DNA from 2 places in the Micromonospora sp. NPDC051141 genome. Region 1 is predicted to be linked to the other one. Evidence: predicted binding sites of a transcription regulator. Region 1 holds the regulator's gene; the other holds the start of a gene.
The links. The regulator HspR, encoded in region 1, represses chaperone genes until heat shock. The targets are predictions, from matches to a motif close to TTGAGTNNNNNNNACTCAA.

Region 1 (8,142 bases):
ACCTGGTCCTCTACGACCCGGACGATCCCGACTCCTGTCAGCACGACATACCGCTGACCGACGACGAGGCGGAGGCGCTGGCCGACATCCTCGGCGCGTCGCTGATGCTGGGTCAGCTCTCCGGGCTGCGCGAGCAGGCCGCCGGGCTGCTGACCGAGCAGATCGTGATCCCGGCCGGCTCGAAGTACGTCGGTCGGCGGCTCGGCGACACGAAGGCCCGCACCCGGACCAGCGCGTCCATCGTGGCCGTGCTGCGTCAGGGCGAGGTGAACGTCTCGCCCGACCCCACCTTCCGGTTCGAATCCGGCGACGTGGTCGTCGTGGTCGGCACCCGACAGGGGCTCGACGGCGTCACCTCCATCCTCGCCGAGACCGACCCGGACGGCTGACGCGTATGCACGAAACCCAAATCCTGCTCGTCGAGGTCGGCGCGCTGCTGCTCCTGCTCGGCCTGCTCGGCCGGCTCAGCCGTCGCGTCGGCGTCTCGCCCATCCCGCTCTACCTGCTCGCCGGCCTCGCCTTCGGGCACGGCGGCCTGCTGCCGCTCAACGCCAGCGAGGAGTTCTTCGCCGTCGGCGCGGAGATCGGCGTGATCCTGCTGCTGGTCATGCTCGGGCTGGAGTACAGCGCGAACGAACTGGTCGGCAACCTTCGCTCGGCCGCGCCCGCCGGGCTCATCGACGCGGTGTTCAACGCGCTGCCCGGCTTCGCGTTCGCGCTGCTGCTCGGCTGGGGCTGGGTCGCCGCCGTGGTGCTCGCCGGCGTCACCTGGGTGTCGTCCTCGGGCGTGATCGCCAAGGTGCTCGGCGACCTGGGCCGGGTCGGTAACCGGGAGACGCCGGTGATCCTCTCCGTCCTGGTGATCGAGGACCTGGCGATGGCGCTCTACCTGCCGCTGGTCACCGCGCTGCTCGCCGGGGTCGGCCTGATGAAGGGCGGCCTCGCGCTCGCCATCGCGGTGTTCACCGTGGTCGTCGTGCTGGCCGTGGCGATCCGGTACGGGCACCTGATCTCCGCCGCGCTCTCCGCCAAGGATCCGGAGGCGCTGCTGCTCGGCGTGCTCGGCCTGACCCTGTTGGTCGCCGGCATCGCGGCCAAGCTCCAGGTCTCCGCCGCGGTCGGCGCGTTCCTGGTCGGCATCGCGCTGTCCGGGCCGGTCGCGCACCACGCCACGCAACTGCTGTCACCGCTGCGGGACCTCTTCGCCGCGGTCTTCTTCGTGTTCTTCGGGCTGGTCACCAACCCGCTGGACATGCCGCCGGTGCTGCTGCCCGCGCTGCTGCTGGCCGTGGTGACCATGGCGACGAAGGTGGCCACCGGCTACCTGGCCGCCCGCCGGGCCGGGATCGCCGAGCCCGGACGCTGGCGGGCCGGCCTGGCGCTCACCCCGCGCGGTGAGTTCTCCATCGTCATCGCCGGGCTGGCCGTGTCGGCCGTCTACCCGGTGGAGCCGAAGCTGGCCGCGCTCGCCACCGCGTACGTGCTGATCACGGTGGTGACCGGCCCGCTGCTCGCCCGGCTGCCGGACACCACCTGGTTCAAGCAGTGGCTGCGCCGACGCGCCGCCGCCGCCCGACCGGTCACGGTGCCGGTGGGCGACTGACCCGTGGCCGGGCCTGATCGGCTGCTCAGCCGGTCCGGCCCGGCCAACGGTTGTCAAATTGATTCCGGGAAGGTCTACCACTGCTCCGCCGAAGCGCGTTAACGTGTCGCCCCAGCAGCCAGGGTCCGCGGGTGGCCGGAGCCCCCGCCAGCGTCAGCGGAAGGTCGGCCGGTGAACGTGCGGGAAGAGACGTTCCACGGCTTCGCCAACCCGGTCGACCCCTCGCCCGCCGAGCTGCGGGCCTGGGCGTACCAACCGGACTCGGTGCCACTGGCCTCCATGCCACCGGACTGGGACCTGCTGGTCGCCGGTGACCACCTGGTGCAGACGCTGTTCGACCTGGCCATGGACCGGTCCTGCCCGGCCCGCCGGTTCGCGCTGCACTGCCTCTACATCTACGCCGCCGACGGCATCCGGACGAACTTCCGCGCACACCCGAAACGCCGCTTCCGCAAGCTCGTCGAGCAGGCCGAACGGACCGGCGACGACCTGATGCGGAACTGGGCGCACAACAGCCGGGTGCTGCTCGCCCGCCCGGATCTCTTCGTCTACCGCGACTGGTGCGAGGGCGGCCTGGTGCGCGAGAACCGCCGCCTCTAGCTCGGCTCGCCGGGCGACGGCGTACGCGAACGGGCCGGGACCCCCCGTGGGTCCCGGCCCGCACGTCGACGGATCGGTCAGGTCGATCCGCCCTGCTTCTTGCGCCGTTCGTCGTCCCTGGCCCGGTCCACTCCGTGGTCGGTCTGGTCGGCGAAGCGCCCTTCCTTGACCTTGTCGCTGAAGCGGCCCTCGGTGACCCGGTCGAACCGCTCCTTGACGTTCTCGGCCACCTTCTCGAGGCGTTCCTCCGCGCGTTCCGCCACTTTCTTCGCCGGTTCCGCCATGGCTCCCCCCGCCAGCCCGGATTCCGTTTCAGGGCGTTCATCCCTGATCGGAAGCCTAGTGGAATCCACTCCGCCGCACTCCCACTTCCGCAACCTCCGGCCGGCGCCGGTGGCACGCCATGGATCCGTCCGTGGCCCGGAGACACCCATGGCGTTCCACCCACTTGCTCTGCAGCCATGGGGGCAACGGAAGAGACGACGGAAGGCCGGCCCGGCCCCGGTAACAGCGGGGAGCGGGCCGGCCCTCGGGCGAGCGCGAGCAGCAGGTGTCAGCGATCGGGGGTACGGCGGGGACGCCAGACCACGAGCGCGGTGGAGGTGCGGTTGGTGGGGACCAGGTCGCCGCGGGGGAAGCCACCCAGCGACTCCAGCTCGGCGATCCGCCGATACGCGGCGTCCAGCTCCGCCTCCAGCCGGGCCACCCGCTGCTGCGCCTCCTCCAGCAGCCGCTCCAGCCCGATGATCCGCTTGACCCCGGCCAGGTTGATCCCGTCGTCCTGACTGAGCCGCTGCACCTCGCGCAGCAGCACCACGTCCCGGACGCTGTACCGGCGACCGCCGCCGGCCGCCCGGCCGGGCTGCACCAGGCCCAGCCGGTCGTACTGGCGCAGCGTCTGGGGGTGCATGCCCGCCATCCGCGCCGCCACCGAGATCATCAGAATCTTGGCTTCGTAGGCCGGGTCACCCGAGCCGACGTACTCCTCCGACATGCCCGCTCACCTCCGCTGCCGCCGTCAACTGAATCGACGTACCCGCGCGTCGAGATGTTCCCGCGCGGCGGGCGGGGTCTGTGCCGCGAAGGTCTCCAGCGCCGCCCGCGCCTCGTCCGACACCTTCGCCGGGACCACCACGTCGAGCGTGACCAGCAGGTCACCGGCGCGGCCGTCGTTGCGTACGACGCCCTTGCCACGGGCCCGCAGCACCCGCCCGGCGGGGGTACCCGGTGGCACCCGCAACGTCACCGTGCCGTCCAGGGTCGGGACCCGCAGGTCGGTGCCGAGCACCGCCTCGGCGTACGTGATCGGGACGTTCAGGGTCAGGTCGTCCCCGGTGCGTCCGAACAGCTCGTCCGGGCGCACCTTCACGTGCACGAACAGATCGCCGGCCGGGCCGCCCCGGTCGCCGGGTTCGCCGCGACCGGCCAGCCGGATCCGCTGGCCGTCGGCCACCCCGGCCGGGAAGCGCACGGTCAGCGTGCGGGTCTTGGTGACCCCGCCGGTGCCGTGGCACTCCGGGCACTTCTCCTCGACGATCGTGCCGACGCCCTGGCAGTTGCGGCACGGCTCGGAGAAGCTGAACGACCCCTGGTTACGGGTGGTCACGCCGGCGCCGTGGCAGACCGGGCAGGCCAGCGGCGTGGTGCCCGGCTTCGCGCCGTTGCCGTGGCAGGTGTCGCAGACCCCCGGTGCGCGCAGGGTCAGCGGCAGCGTGACGCCGCGGACGGCGTCGGAGAAGTCCAGCGCCACCTCGGCCTCGACGTCCCGGCCCCGGGCCGGACCGCGCGGGCGTGCCCCGCCGCCGGCGCCGCCACCGGAGAAGATCGTGCTGAACAGGTCGGTGAAGCCGCCGCCGCCGAACCGGGCGTCGCCACCACCGCCGGCACCGCCGCCGCCGAACAGGTCGGAGACGTCGAACGGCGCGCCCCCGGACTGGCCCGCGCCACGGGCGCCGCGCCGGAACGCGCCCGAGCCGAAGAGCGACCGCATCTCGTCGTACTCGCGACGCTTCTTCTCGTCGCCGAGCACCGCGTACGCCTCGGAGACGGTCTTGAACCGCTCCTCGGCCCCGGCATCACCGGGGTTGTGGTCCGGATGCGACTCCCGGGCCAGCTTCCGGTACGACTTCTTGATCTCGTCCGAGGAGGCGGACTTGTCCACGCCCAACGCGGCGTAGTAGTCCTTCTCGATCCAGTCCTTGGAACTCACCGGTCCACCCCCTTCCACGGGTCGAATCCCGGTCGTCCCGCCCGCCCGGTGCGGGCGGGCGGGACGTCACGGGTCGGCACTACTCCGGGTCCGCGACCGCGACCAGGGCCGGCCGCAGCAGGCGCTCGCCGAGTTGGTAACCCCGGCGCATGACCTGCACGCAGGTCGGCTCCGTCACGTCGGCGGAGGTCTGGTGCGCCACCGCCTCGTGCCGGGTCGGGTCGAACGGGTCACCCTGCTCACCGAACGCGGTCAGGCCGAACTTGCCCAGCGCGGCGGTGAGCTGGTCGGCCACACTGCCGAACGGACCCACCAGGTCGCCGTGCTCGCGGGCCCGGTCCAGGTCGTCGAGGATCGGCAGGAGCGCGGTGAGCACCCCGCCGGTCGCCTGCTCCTGGACCAGGTTGCGGTCGCGGTCGACCCGCTTGCGGTAGTTGGCGTACTCCGCCGACACCCGCTGGAGGTCGCGGGTGCGCTCCTCCAGGTCGGAGCGGAGCGACTCCAGCTCGGCGCCGAGCGGCGCCTTGCCGGTCTCGTCGCTCGGCTCGGCCGGCGCGTCGACCACGGGGGGCCCGGCGACGTCGGCGTCGCCGCCGATCTCGTCGACCACGACCTCGGCCTCCTCGACCAGCCCTTCGGCGGGCGCGTCGGCGGCGGCGTCGGCGGCGGACGGGTCGTTCGCCGGCTCCTCGGTCACCTTGCCGAGCTTGCGCTTGTCGCGGATGACGACCCGCGGCTCGTCGCCGGCGTCCTTGCCGGCGCCCGCGGAGCCACCCGGCGCCGACCCGGTGGAACCCGGGTCGGCCGCTCGTGGCGTGTCCGTCATGCGGTCACCTCATCCCTCTGCGGTGCGGATCGTGCCGGGGACCGACTGTCACTTCTTGTCCTCGTCCACAATCTCCGCGTCGACCACGTCGTCGGCGCCGCCGGCCTGCGGACCGCCGGTCGCACCCGCGCCGGCGCCCGGCCCGGCCGCACCCGCACCGGGAGCGCCCGGCTCACCCTCCTGCTGCTGCGCGTAGAGCAGCGAGCCGGCCTGCTGGGAGACCTGCGCCAGCTTCTCGTGCGCGGCCTTGATCTTCTCGATGTCCTGCCCGCCGAGGGCGCTGCGCAGCTCGCCGAGCGCCTCGTTGAGCTGGTCCCGGTTCTCGGCCGGCAGCTTGTCGCCGCTCTCGGCGAGGAACTTCTCGGTCTGCCACTGGAGCGCCTCGGCGACGTTGCGGGTCTCCGCCTCCTCGCGGCGGCGCTTGTCCTCGTCCGCGTGCTCCTCGGCGTCCCGGCGCATGCGCTCGATGTCGTCCTTCGGCAGCGAGGAGCCACCGGTGATCGTCATCTTCTGTTCCTTGCCGGTGCCCAGGTCCTTGGCGTGGACGTTGACGATGCCGTTGGCGTCGATGTCGAACGTGACCTCGATCTGCGGCACGCCGCGCGGCGCCGGCGGGAGGCCGGTCAGCTCGAACGTGCCGAGCTTCTTGTTGTAGGCCGCGATCTCCCGCTCGCCCTGGAACACCTGGATCAGCACCGACGGCTGGTTGTCGTCGGCCGTGGTGAAGACCTCGGAGCGCTTGGTCGGGATGGTGGTGTTGCGCTCGATGAGCTTGGTGAAGATGCCGCCCTTGGTCTCGATGCCGAGGCTCAGCGGCGTCACGTCGAGCAGCAGGACGTCCTTGACCTCGCCCTTGAGCACGCCGGCCTGGAGCGCGGCGCCGACGGCGACGACCTCGTCCGGGTTGACGCCCTTGTTCGGGTCGCGGCCGGTGAGCTGCTTGACCAGGTCGGTGACGGCCGGCATCCGGGTCGAGCCGCCGACCAGGATGACGTGGTCGACGTCGGAGACCTTGATCCCGGCGTCCTTGACGGCCTGCTCGAACGGGCCCTTGCAGCGGTCCAGCAGGTCCTGCGTCATGCGCTGGAACTCGGCGCGGCTCAGCGTCACGTCGAGGTGCAGCGGGCCGGCCGAGCCGGCGGTGATGTACGGCAGGTTGATGTTGCTGGTGGTGGCCGCGGACAGCTCGATCTTGGCCTTCTCGGCCGCCTCCTTGAGCCGCTGCATGGCCATCTTGTCCTGCGAGAGGTCGATGCCGTGCTCGCCGCGGAACGTCTTGACCAGGTGGTCGATGATCCGCTGGTCCCAGTCGTCGCCGCCGAGCTGGTTGTCACCGCTCGTCGACTTCACCTCGACGACGCCCTCGGCCAGCTCCAGCAGGGACACGTCGAACGTGCCGCCACCGAGGTCGAAGACCAGGACGGTCTGCTCCTTGGAGCCCTTGTCCAGGCCGTACGCCAGGGCGGCCGCGGTCGGCTCGTTCACGATCCGCAGCACGTTGAAGCCGGCGATCTCACCGGCCTCCTTGGTGGCCTGGCGCTGCCCGTCGTTGAAGTAGGCCGGGACGGTGATCACCGCGTCGGCGATCTGCTCGCCCAGGTACGCCTCGGCGTCCCGCTTGAGCTTCATCAGCGTCCGCGCGGAGATCTCCTGCGGGGTGTACTTCTTGCCGTCGATGTCGACGGTCCAGTTGGTGCCGATCTCCCGCTTGACCGAGCGGATGGTCCGGTCGGGGTTGGTCACCGCCTGGCGCTTGGCGACCTCACCGACGAGCACCTCGCCGTTGCGGGCGAACGCGACGATCGAGGGAGTCGTACGCGAGCCCTCAGCGTTGGCGATGACGGTGGGCTCACCGCCCTCGAGAACGCTGACGCAGGAGTTCGTCGTGCCGAGGTCGATGCCGACCGCACGTGCCATGTTCGCTTCCTCGCTTCATAACGGGTGAGCAGGTCGGTTGGCCTGCCCGGCGGGGTCGCCCGGAAGGCAGCCGCGCCACAAGTTGAGTGAACTTGACTCAATAGTGCCACGCGATCGGCAAACCGCAAGTCGAGGTTGAGTCGACTCGACGCAACCTGACCGTTATTACCGTCCGGTTGTCTTACCTTGCGTCGGTCGGGCACGCTTTAGCGGTGACGACGCATGGCGATTCCGCCACCCGTGCCGGCGCGCCCGCCGTCGCAGCCCGCACCGGAACCCCCACCGGCGACGACCAGCCCGCCGAGGCCACGGCGGGCCTGTCCGCCGCGCTCACCGAGCTGCGGGCCGCGATCGACGCCGCTCGCTTCCCACTCGCCCTGCCCTCGGCCGAGTCGGCCCGGCACGCCGCCCGGAGCCTCACCGACCAGCTCGACGACTACCTGCTGCCGAGGTTGGCCCGACTCGACGCCCCACTGCTCGTGGTGGTCGGCGGCTCGACCGGCGCCGGCAAGTCGACGCTCGTCAACAGCCTGGTCCAGGCGCGGGTCAGCGCGGCCGGGGTGCTCCGGCCCACCACCCGGTCCCCGGTGCTGGTCTGCAATCCGGCCGACGCCGCCTGGTTCCGCCAGGGCGAGCTGCTGCCCGGCCTGACCCGCACCACCGAGCCGAGCGAGCACCCGGGCACCCTCCAACTGGTCACCGCCCCGGCGCTGCCGGCCGGGCTGGCCTTCCTCGACGCCCCCGACATCGACTCGGTGGTGGACGCCAACCGGGCGCTCGCCGGGCAACTGCTCGCCGCCGCCGACCTGTGGTTGTTCGTCACCACCGCCGCGCGCTACGCCGACGCCGTGCCCTGGGAGCTGCTGCGCAGCGCCCGGGCCCGGGGCACCGCCGTCGCCATGGTGCTCGACCGGGTTCCGCCCGAGGCGGCCGACGAGATCGCCGCCCACCTGTCCGAGATGCTCGCCTCCCAGGATCTGGGCGCCG
Region 2 (8,142 bases), on a different contig from region 1:
CAGGGCCACGCCGATGCCGAGCAGGCCGAGCATGAACAGCCAGTCCGCCCAGGCCGCGCCGGCGATGTCGTGGTAGACGCCCTCGAACGGGCCGGCCACGCCGAAGCCGAGGAAGCCCTTGGTCGGGCTGCCACCGTTGATCCAGGCGTTCTTCGCCGGGGTCTCGTGGCCCAGGCCGAACATCTTGTCCAGGAACGCCCAGAGGAAGATCCAGCCCAGGGCGATCCGCAGCCCGGCCCAGACGTACCGGGTGGCCTTCTGGCGGGGGGTCTCGACCGCCGGAGCGATGGTGTCAGCGGGGGTCCGCTCGATTGTCGCGGTCATGGTGTCCACGTCCCTTCTGTGCCTCGCACCGCGCTTCGGAGGTGGCAGTTCCATTCCACCGGCGCGCGGTGCCCGGGAGCAGGGCCGTCGGGGCCCTCGGGACCGGGCCGTTGGTCCCGTCCCGGCCCGGTCCGGTCGACCCGTCCGTGACCGGTCCGCCGCCCCTGCCGCGCCGCCCGTGGGCCGCCTAGCGTCGCCGGTGAGGACGCGTGCGAGGAGGTCGTGATGAGGACATGGCAGGTGGCCGACGTGATGACCAGGGACGTCGCGACGGTGGACGCGGAGACGCCGTACCGGGACGTGGTGGACGTGCTGGTGCGGGAGCGGGTCAGCGGGGTGCCGGTGGTGGACTCGTTCCACCGGGTGCTCGGCGTGATCTCCGAGGCGGATCTGCTGCACAAGGTGGAGTGGTCCGGCCGCGTCGAGGAACGCCGGGTGTTCGAGGGGCGGCGCCGGCGGGCCGCGCGGGAGAAGGCGGGCGCGCTGGTGGCCCGGGACCTGATGACCGCGCCGGCGGTCACCACCCACGAGCGGGCGTCCCTGCCGGCCACGGCCCGGCTGATGGACCGGGAGGCGGTCAAGCGGCTGCCGGTCCTCGACGACCTCGGCCGGCTGGCCGGCATCGTGACCCGCGGCGACCTGCTCCGGGTGCACCTGCGCTCCGACGCGGAGATCCGCGAGGACGTGGTCCAGGAGGTGCTGCGTCGGGTGCTCGCCGTCCGGGACGGCCTGGTCACGGTCCAGGTCCGCGGCGGTGAGGTCGCCCTCGACGGACGGCTGGACCGGCGCAGCGCCGTCGAACTCGCCGGCCGGCTGGCCGGTCAGGTCGCCGGTGTGGTCGCGGTGCACAACGCCGTCGGGTACGACGTGGACGACACCACGCTGAGGGAACTGGACCCGGTGCACGCCACCCCGATCGCCTGACCGGGCCGCCGTCTCAGACCGGCGTGGCGAGCTGCGCGGCGAGCAGTGCCGGCGCCTCGGCCAGCGACGGGCCGTACCAGGTGAGGTGCCGGCCGGACACCAGCGCCGCCGGCGCCCCGGGGAACGCCTCCGGCCCGTCGTCGGCGGTGAACCGGTACGGCTCGTCCGGCAGCACCACCAGCTCCGGCGACCGGGCACGCAGCGCGTCGAGCGCCGGGCGGGGATAGCGTTCGGGGTCGTCGGCCCAGGCGTTGGCGACGCCGAGCCGGCGCAGCACGTCCCCGGCGAACGTGTCCCGGCCCAGCACCACCCACGGGCGGCGCCACACCGGCACCACCGCGGTCCGGACGTGCTCGGGGACGGGCGGCGCGGCCCAGGCCCGGCGGGCCGCCCGCAGCCAGGACGGCTCCACCGGCACGCCGAGCGCCTCGACCAGCGCGCCGAGCTGGTCGAGCGCCTCCGGCACGGTACGCGGGAAGGTGACCCGCACCGGCACCCCGGCCGCGCGCAGCGCCTCCGCGTCGGCCAGCCGGTTCTCCTCCTCGTTCAGCAGCACCAGATCGGGCGTGAGGGCGAGGACGCGAGCCAGGTCGGGATACTTCGTCCCCCCGACGCGGGGGACGTCCAGCCCGGCCGGGTGCGTGCACCAGTCCGTGGCGCCGACAAGCACCTCCGGCCGGGTCGCCGCGACCGCCTCGGTCAGCGACGGCACCAGCGACACCACCCGCACGACGTGCTCCCCTCGTTCCGGCGCCCGTGGCGTGACCGTGCTGGGCGGACGACCGGTCAGCGCGCGCCGGCCGGGGCGGGCTCCGGCGGCAGACCCGCCACCGGCACCCCCTCCCGCACCGCCCACTCCACGGCGGCCCGCAGGTCGTCCGTCGGCAGCGGCCGTCGGGTGGTCACCGCGACCGCGGCGTGCATCGTGTACGCGACGAACGGGTACGACCGCGCCAGCGCCGAGATCGCCTCGTGCAGCCGGCCCACCACGGCCAACGCCTCCGCTTCGGAGAGCGCGGGCAGGACGAGGTGGAACTCGTTGTCGGCGACGCGTACCGCCCGGTCCACCGGCCGCAGCACGCCGGTGACCGCGCCGAGCACGGCCTGGCCCTCCCGGGCGGTGCTGCGTCGGCCGAAGCGTTCCGGTGCGCCGGCCGGCTCGTCGACCCGCAGGCCGACCAGCGCCACCGGCAGCGTGCCGGCGGCGGTCACCCCGTCCGCGCCGGTCCACCGGCGCAGGGCCGGCTCGTCGAGCATCCCGTCCGTCGGCTCGACCGGTCGCGCGTTGCGGTCGCCGCGCCGGGCCAGCAGCCGTAGCGCCGCCTCGGCCCGGGACTCGCCCGGCCCGGCCGGGATGTCCCGGACCCGGGCGACCGCCTCGTCCAGCGCGGTTCGGGCCGGGCCGGGCAGCCGCTCGGCGAGCTGTCCGCGCAGCCGGATGACCTCGTGCAGCGCCGCGTCGCGGCGGAACCCCCAGCGACCGTCGAAGAGCCGGCCGGCCTCCAGCGTCGGCGCGGGCGCGACCTCGGCCCGGTCGTACGCCACCAGCGTGCCGCCGAAGCGTGGGGTCAGCGCCACCACGCTCCACTCCCGCGCCAGCTCCTCCGCCTCGTCCAGCGCCACCCCGTACACCCGGTCGGGCAGGTCCGGCGGCGGGCCGCCGACCATGGCCACCACCGTCGCGGCGGCCCGGTCGGCGATCCGCCGGTAGATCTCCTGTTCCCGGGCGAAGTACGGCAGCCGCTGGAACAGCGCGAACACGACGAGCGGGCCGTCCTCCGCCTCGGCCAGCGCCGCTCGTTCGATGGCGTGGGATACGGCGACGAGGCTGCGTTTGGTGAATCGCTCCGGGGTCCGTCCGCTGTGCACCCGCCGAGCCTAGAGGGCTCGCCCCGACGGCGCACCGCCCGACGGATACCCGGATTCCGCCGCACCGCCGAGGCGAGCGCCATGATCGACGCCATACACTCGGGCGTCGACCGAGCGACGGACGGATTGTGCGAGATGACCAGCACCGGCAGCGTGGCCGCCTCCTGGCTGCGGCCGATCCCGACCGCCACGCCGGCGCGGCTGGCCCGCGCCGGCCACGTCGGGTACGCCGACCGGCGTCTCGGTGAACTTGTCCAGGGCCGGCCGCCCGGCGTGACCGGCAGCCAGTGGAGCACCGCCGGCCGGGCCGTCCTCGACCTGGTGGTGTGCGCCGCCGACACCGGTCGGCCGCGGTTCGCCGTCCGGTTCGCCGCGCCCGCGCCGGACGGTTCGCCGGCCCGCCGGGCCGAGCGGCTGACCGACGCGGTCTGCGACGCCGTGGGCCTGCCGCTGCTGCGCGTAGAGTCACCGACGCTCGGCGGCGAACAGGTTCGCCGGTTCGTCGAGTACGTGCTCGACGCCCGCGCCTACGCGGCCGGCACCGGGCCGGACGCCGGGGAGACGGTCGGGTTCCGCGACATCGTGGGCCGGTTGCCGGACGGCCGACGCGGCCCGGTCAACGACCTCGGCGCGGTGGCCCGCGCCGCCGCGGTCGAGGCGTACGTGGCGGGCCGGCTGGCCGACCCGATCGTGCGCGGCCTGCACGTGCGGTGGACCGGTGGCCCGGCCGAGGGCTGGAGCTGGGTCGAGGTGCGGCCCGGCCGCTGCCGGGTGGAGCGGGTGCGACTGACGTCCCGCGACTTCTCCTGCGGGGTGGATCCGGGCCGGCTCGCCGAGGACCTGGCCGCCACGGCGTTGGGGGAGAAGCTGCGTGACCCGGCCGCCGACGAGGCGTCCCTGATGGACCGGACCGAACTGCGCGAGCAGGTGCGGCGCCTCGCCGACCGGCGGGAGTCCTTCGACGGCGGCTTCGCCTTCGACCATCTCTGCGTCGACTGACCGGCTCGCTCCGGCCACCGGCCGGCCCGCCGATTTTTTTCTGATCCCCGGTTGAACCTTCGTCGTGGGCGCTCCGTACCTAAGCGGGAATGGATGCAGATCTTCCGCCGCGCCCGGCTGGCGCGGAGACGGTGCGGAAAGGGCACCGTCGGCCATTGACGCGCGACTCCGACGTCGCGGTGATCTCACCCCGAAGAATTCCGCCGGGATCACCAGTCAACTACCGGATCGAGAAGGAGAACAATTCGATGCGCAGGTCCACACGGGCGCGCCGGTCATCCGGTAACGCGCGGAGCAAGCGGATGCTGGCCGTGGTCGGCACGCTCGCGGTCTTCGGCGGCGTGGTCGCCGTCACCCAGATCTCGTCCGCCCAGGACCGGCGGACGACCACCCGCGCGGCCTCGGCGTCCTGCGTGGCCCCGAGTGCGGGCGCGACCGCGCCGGGCGGCCAGGGCAGCACCACCCGGACCTGGCAGAACGGCCGCTGGGTCCGGAACCACTGGGGTGACGGCCAGATGTCGGCGGCCGAGTGCCAGCAGACCAAGGGGGGTGGTGCGGGCGCCGGCACCCCGACCGTGACCTGCCCGGACGTGAAGAGCAAGCTCCCGCAGGTGCCCGCCCGGGCGCGCGCCGAGGTGGACCGCAACCTGGCTCTGCTGGACAGCCAGATCGCCGAGGCGAACCGACGCCTCGCGGCGGACGGCCGCAACGGCGGCGACTTCATCAACAACGCGATCCTCCGGCCGCTCGCCGACAAGCGGACCGCGACGTTGAACCGGATCGCCACCGCCATCGGGCGGGGCGGCCAGCGTCCGCAGGGTCTGGACAATCTGGCCCCGTGCGCGCTGGCCGACAACGCGCAGAACGGCGGCAACACCGGCGGGGCCAACAACGGTGGCCAGAACGGCGGCAACACCGGCGGTCAGAACGGCGGCAACAACGGTGGCCAGAACGGCGGGAACAACAACGGCGGCGGCCAGAACAACGGGCTGAACGTGCTGGCCAAGGACTGCGCCAACAGCAAGTTGGAGGCGCACAACGGCTTCCAGAACGGCAACCGTTGCGTGAGCACCGCGTTCGGTGAGGTCGGCGCCGCGGCGAACAACCCGTCGCTGCTCATCACGCAGTTCCCCGACCAGGTGCAGCGCAACCAGCCGTTCACGCTCCGGGTCACCACGAGGAACCTGGTGCGGGACCGCTTCCTCGCCGCCGGGCAGGGTGGCTACTACCTGGAGAGCTCGCTGCTCAACGACCAGGGCCTGGTCCGCGGTCACTTCCACACCGCGTGCCGGATGCTCGGCAGCACCCGCCAGCCCCCGAACCCGCAGGACGTGCCGGCCTTCTTCGTCGCCACCGAGGACGGCCGGGGCGGGTCCCAGCCGGACGACGTGCTGATCCAGATTCCGGGTCTGCCGGATTCGGGCCTGGCCCAGTGCTCGGTCTGGGCCGGCGACGGCTCGCACCGGATCCCGATGATGGAGCGGGCGAACCAGACCCCCGCCATCGACGTGGTGCGCATCCAGGTCAACTGACCCGCACGCCGACGGCCGGAGTTGCCCGGGTACGCCCGGGCGGCTCCGGCCGCTTCGTAGGTGGGTCGGTCGCGGTGGAGTCGCCGGTGGGTCTTCCGGGCCGAGTCGTCGGTGCGGTCGCTCCGGTGTGCGGGCGGTGGCTCGCCGCCCGTCGCGGAAGCACGCGGCGGGGCTGTCCGCCCGGCGGCCCCGGGCGCCGTGACGGGACCCGGGGTGCGGCCGACGCGCCGGCCGCGTCGTCGCTGCGATCAGCGCGAAAGGCTGGGTGCGGCAGGTCACGCGCCGCACGGTGCGCGCGCCGAGAAAGTTGCTGCCGAGTCGATCGAGCCGGATGAAAATTGTCGACCAAAAAAAGCCGGTCGGGGCCCCGCTGATTCCCAGCGTGACCCCGTGGCGCCCGACCGTGAACCGGGAGCCTCAGCGGCTCTTGTACGCCTCCACGACGGAGACCGGGATGCGTCCGCGCTCGGAAATCTCGTAGCCGTTCTTGGCAGCCCATTCGCGGATGGCGCGGTTCTGCTCGCGGTCCATTCCCGAGGTGCTCGGCCGGGTGGCGCGCCGGGCCGCGCGGCCCGCGTCGACTGGTCCGCGGCCGATGCGCCGGCCAGCGTTGATGTACGGGTCCAGCGCTTTACGCAGGACGCCCGCGTTCTCGTCGGAGACGTCGATCGTGTAGGCCACGCCGTCCAGGCTGAACTCGACGGTGCGATCGGCCTTTCCGCCGTCGAGGTCGTCCGTCAGAACGGTGATTACTTTCCTTGCCATCGCCATTACTCCCTGTGTCGGGCGGGGTGTGGCTAAGAGTTTGACCTACCTGGCGGTAATTCCGCAACAATACCCGACACTTTCCATTCGGCGGGTCGTGGTAAACGATGGACCGCCAATAGGGCCGGAGCGGGTGGACGTGGCCTGGGTCACAAGCCGGAACAAGGTGCACGGTTTGTTACTTGAGTCAGACACGCTCAACCAACTGATGGCAGGTGTTCGATGGCAACTCTTCCGGTACTTCCCCTGACCGACGCCGTCCTGCTGCCCGGGATGGTCGTCCCGGTGACCCTCGACCCGACCACCCAGGCCGCTGTCGACGCGGCCCGCGCCACCGGCGACAAGACGCTGCTGGCGGTGCCCCGCATCGACGGCGAGTACGGCTCGGTCGGTGTGGTCGCCACCCTCGAGAAGGTGGGCCGACTGCCCAGCGGCGAACCGGCGGCCGTGGTGCGCGGCACCGCCCGCGCCCGCATCGGCTCCGGCGTGCCCGGCCCGGGCGCGGCGCTCTGGGTCGAGGCGACGACCCTCGACGAACCCGCGCCGGCCGGCCGGGCCCGGGAACTGGCCCGCGAGTACCGCGCGCTGATGACCTCGGTGCTCCAGCAGCGCGGCGCCTGGCAGGTCATCGACGCCATGGAGCGGATGACCGACCTCTCCGAGCTGGCCGACTCGGCCGGCTACGCGCCCTGGCTCAGCCTGGCGCAGAAGACCGAGCTGCTCGCCGCGCCGGACGTCACCGCCCGGCTGGAGCTGCTGGTCGGCTGGGTGAAGGAGCACCTGGCCGAGCAGGAGGTCACCGAGCAGATCAACACCGACGTCCGGGAGGGGCTGGAGAAGTCCCAGCGGGAGTTCCTGCTCCGGCAGCAGCTCGCCGCGATCCGCAAGGAACTCGGCGAGGACGAGCCGGACGGCTCCGCCGACTACCGGACCCGGGTCGAGTCCGCCGACCTGCCGGACAAGGTCCGCGAGGCGGCCCTGCGCGAGGTCGGCAAGCTGGAGCGGGCCAGCGACGCCTCGCCCGAGGCGGGCTGGATCCGTACCTGGCTGGACACGGTGCTGGAGATGCCGTGGAGCACGCGTACCGAGGACAACACCGACCTGGCCGCGGCCCGGGCGGTGCTCGACGCGGACCACGCCGGCCTGGCCGACGTGAAGGACCGCATCCTGGAGTACCTCGCGGTGCGCAACCGCCGCGCGGAGCGCAACCTCGGCGTGGTCGGCGGACGCGGCTCCGGCGCGGTGCTCGCGCTGGCCGGCCCGCCCGGCGTCGGCAAGACCAGCCTGGGCGAGTCGGTGGCCCGGGCGCTGGGTCGCACCTTCGTCCGGGTCTCGCTCGGCGGGGTGCGGGACGAGGCCGAGATCCGCGGCCACCGGCGCACCTACGTCGGCGCGCTGCCCGGCCGCATCGTGCGGGCGCTGCGTGAGGCCGGCTCGATGAACCCGGTCGTGCTGCTCGACGAGGTCGACAAGCTGGCCGTCGGCTACTCCGGCGACCCGGCGGCGGCCCTGCTGGAGGTGCTCGACCCGGCGCAGAACCACACCTTCCGTGACCACTACCTCGAGGTCGACCTCGACCTGTCCGACGTGCTCTTCCTGGCCACCGCCAACGTGGTGGAGAACATCCCCGGCCCGCTGCTGGACCGGATGGAGCTGGTCACGCTGGACGGCTACACCGAGGACGAGAAGATGGCCATCGCCCGGGACCACCTGCTGCCCCGGCAGCAGG

Region 2: the regulator HspR is predicted to act here: its motif matches at 6,596-6,614, upstream of lon (endopeptidase La).

The regions. Positions count from the first base shown of each region.
Region 1 covers NZ_JBITFD010000004.1:252,683-260,824, forward strand. The annotation lists gene ACIA6B_RS09485 (cation:proton antiporter regulatory subunit) at 1-389, shown strand, start outside; gene ACIA6B_RS09490 (cation:proton antiporter) at 395-1,603, shown strand; gene ACIA6B_RS09495 (hypothetical protein) at 1,775-2,203, shown strand; gene ACIA6B_RS09500 (hypothetical protein) at 2,281-2,487, opposite strand; gene ACIA6B_RS09505 (heat shock protein transcriptional repressor HspR) at 2,757-3,197, opposite strand; gene dnaJ (molecular chaperone DnaJ) at 3,222-4,412, opposite strand; gene grpE (nucleotide exchange factor GrpE) at 4,492-5,238, opposite strand; gene dnaK (molecular chaperone DnaK) at 5,287-7,155, opposite strand; gene ACIA6B_RS09525 (ABC transporter) at 7,368-8,142, shown strand, end outside.
Region 2 covers NZ_JBITFD010000009.1:293,292-301,433, forward strand. The annotation lists gene ACIA6B_RS19375 (hypothetical protein) at 1-333, opposite strand, end outside; gene ACIA6B_RS19380 (CBS domain-containing protein) at 550-1,248, shown strand; gene ACIA6B_RS19385 (helical backbone metal receptor) at 1,262-1,978, opposite strand; gene ACIA6B_RS19390 (DICT sensory domain-containing protein) at 2,035-3,117, opposite strand; gene ACIA6B_RS19395 (hypothetical protein) at 3,253-4,116, shown strand; gene ACIA6B_RS19400 (hypothetical protein) at 4,365-5,648, shown strand; gene ACIA6B_RS19405 (Lsr2 family protein) at 6,066-6,413, opposite strand; gene lon (endopeptidase La) at 6,636-8,142, shown strand, end outside.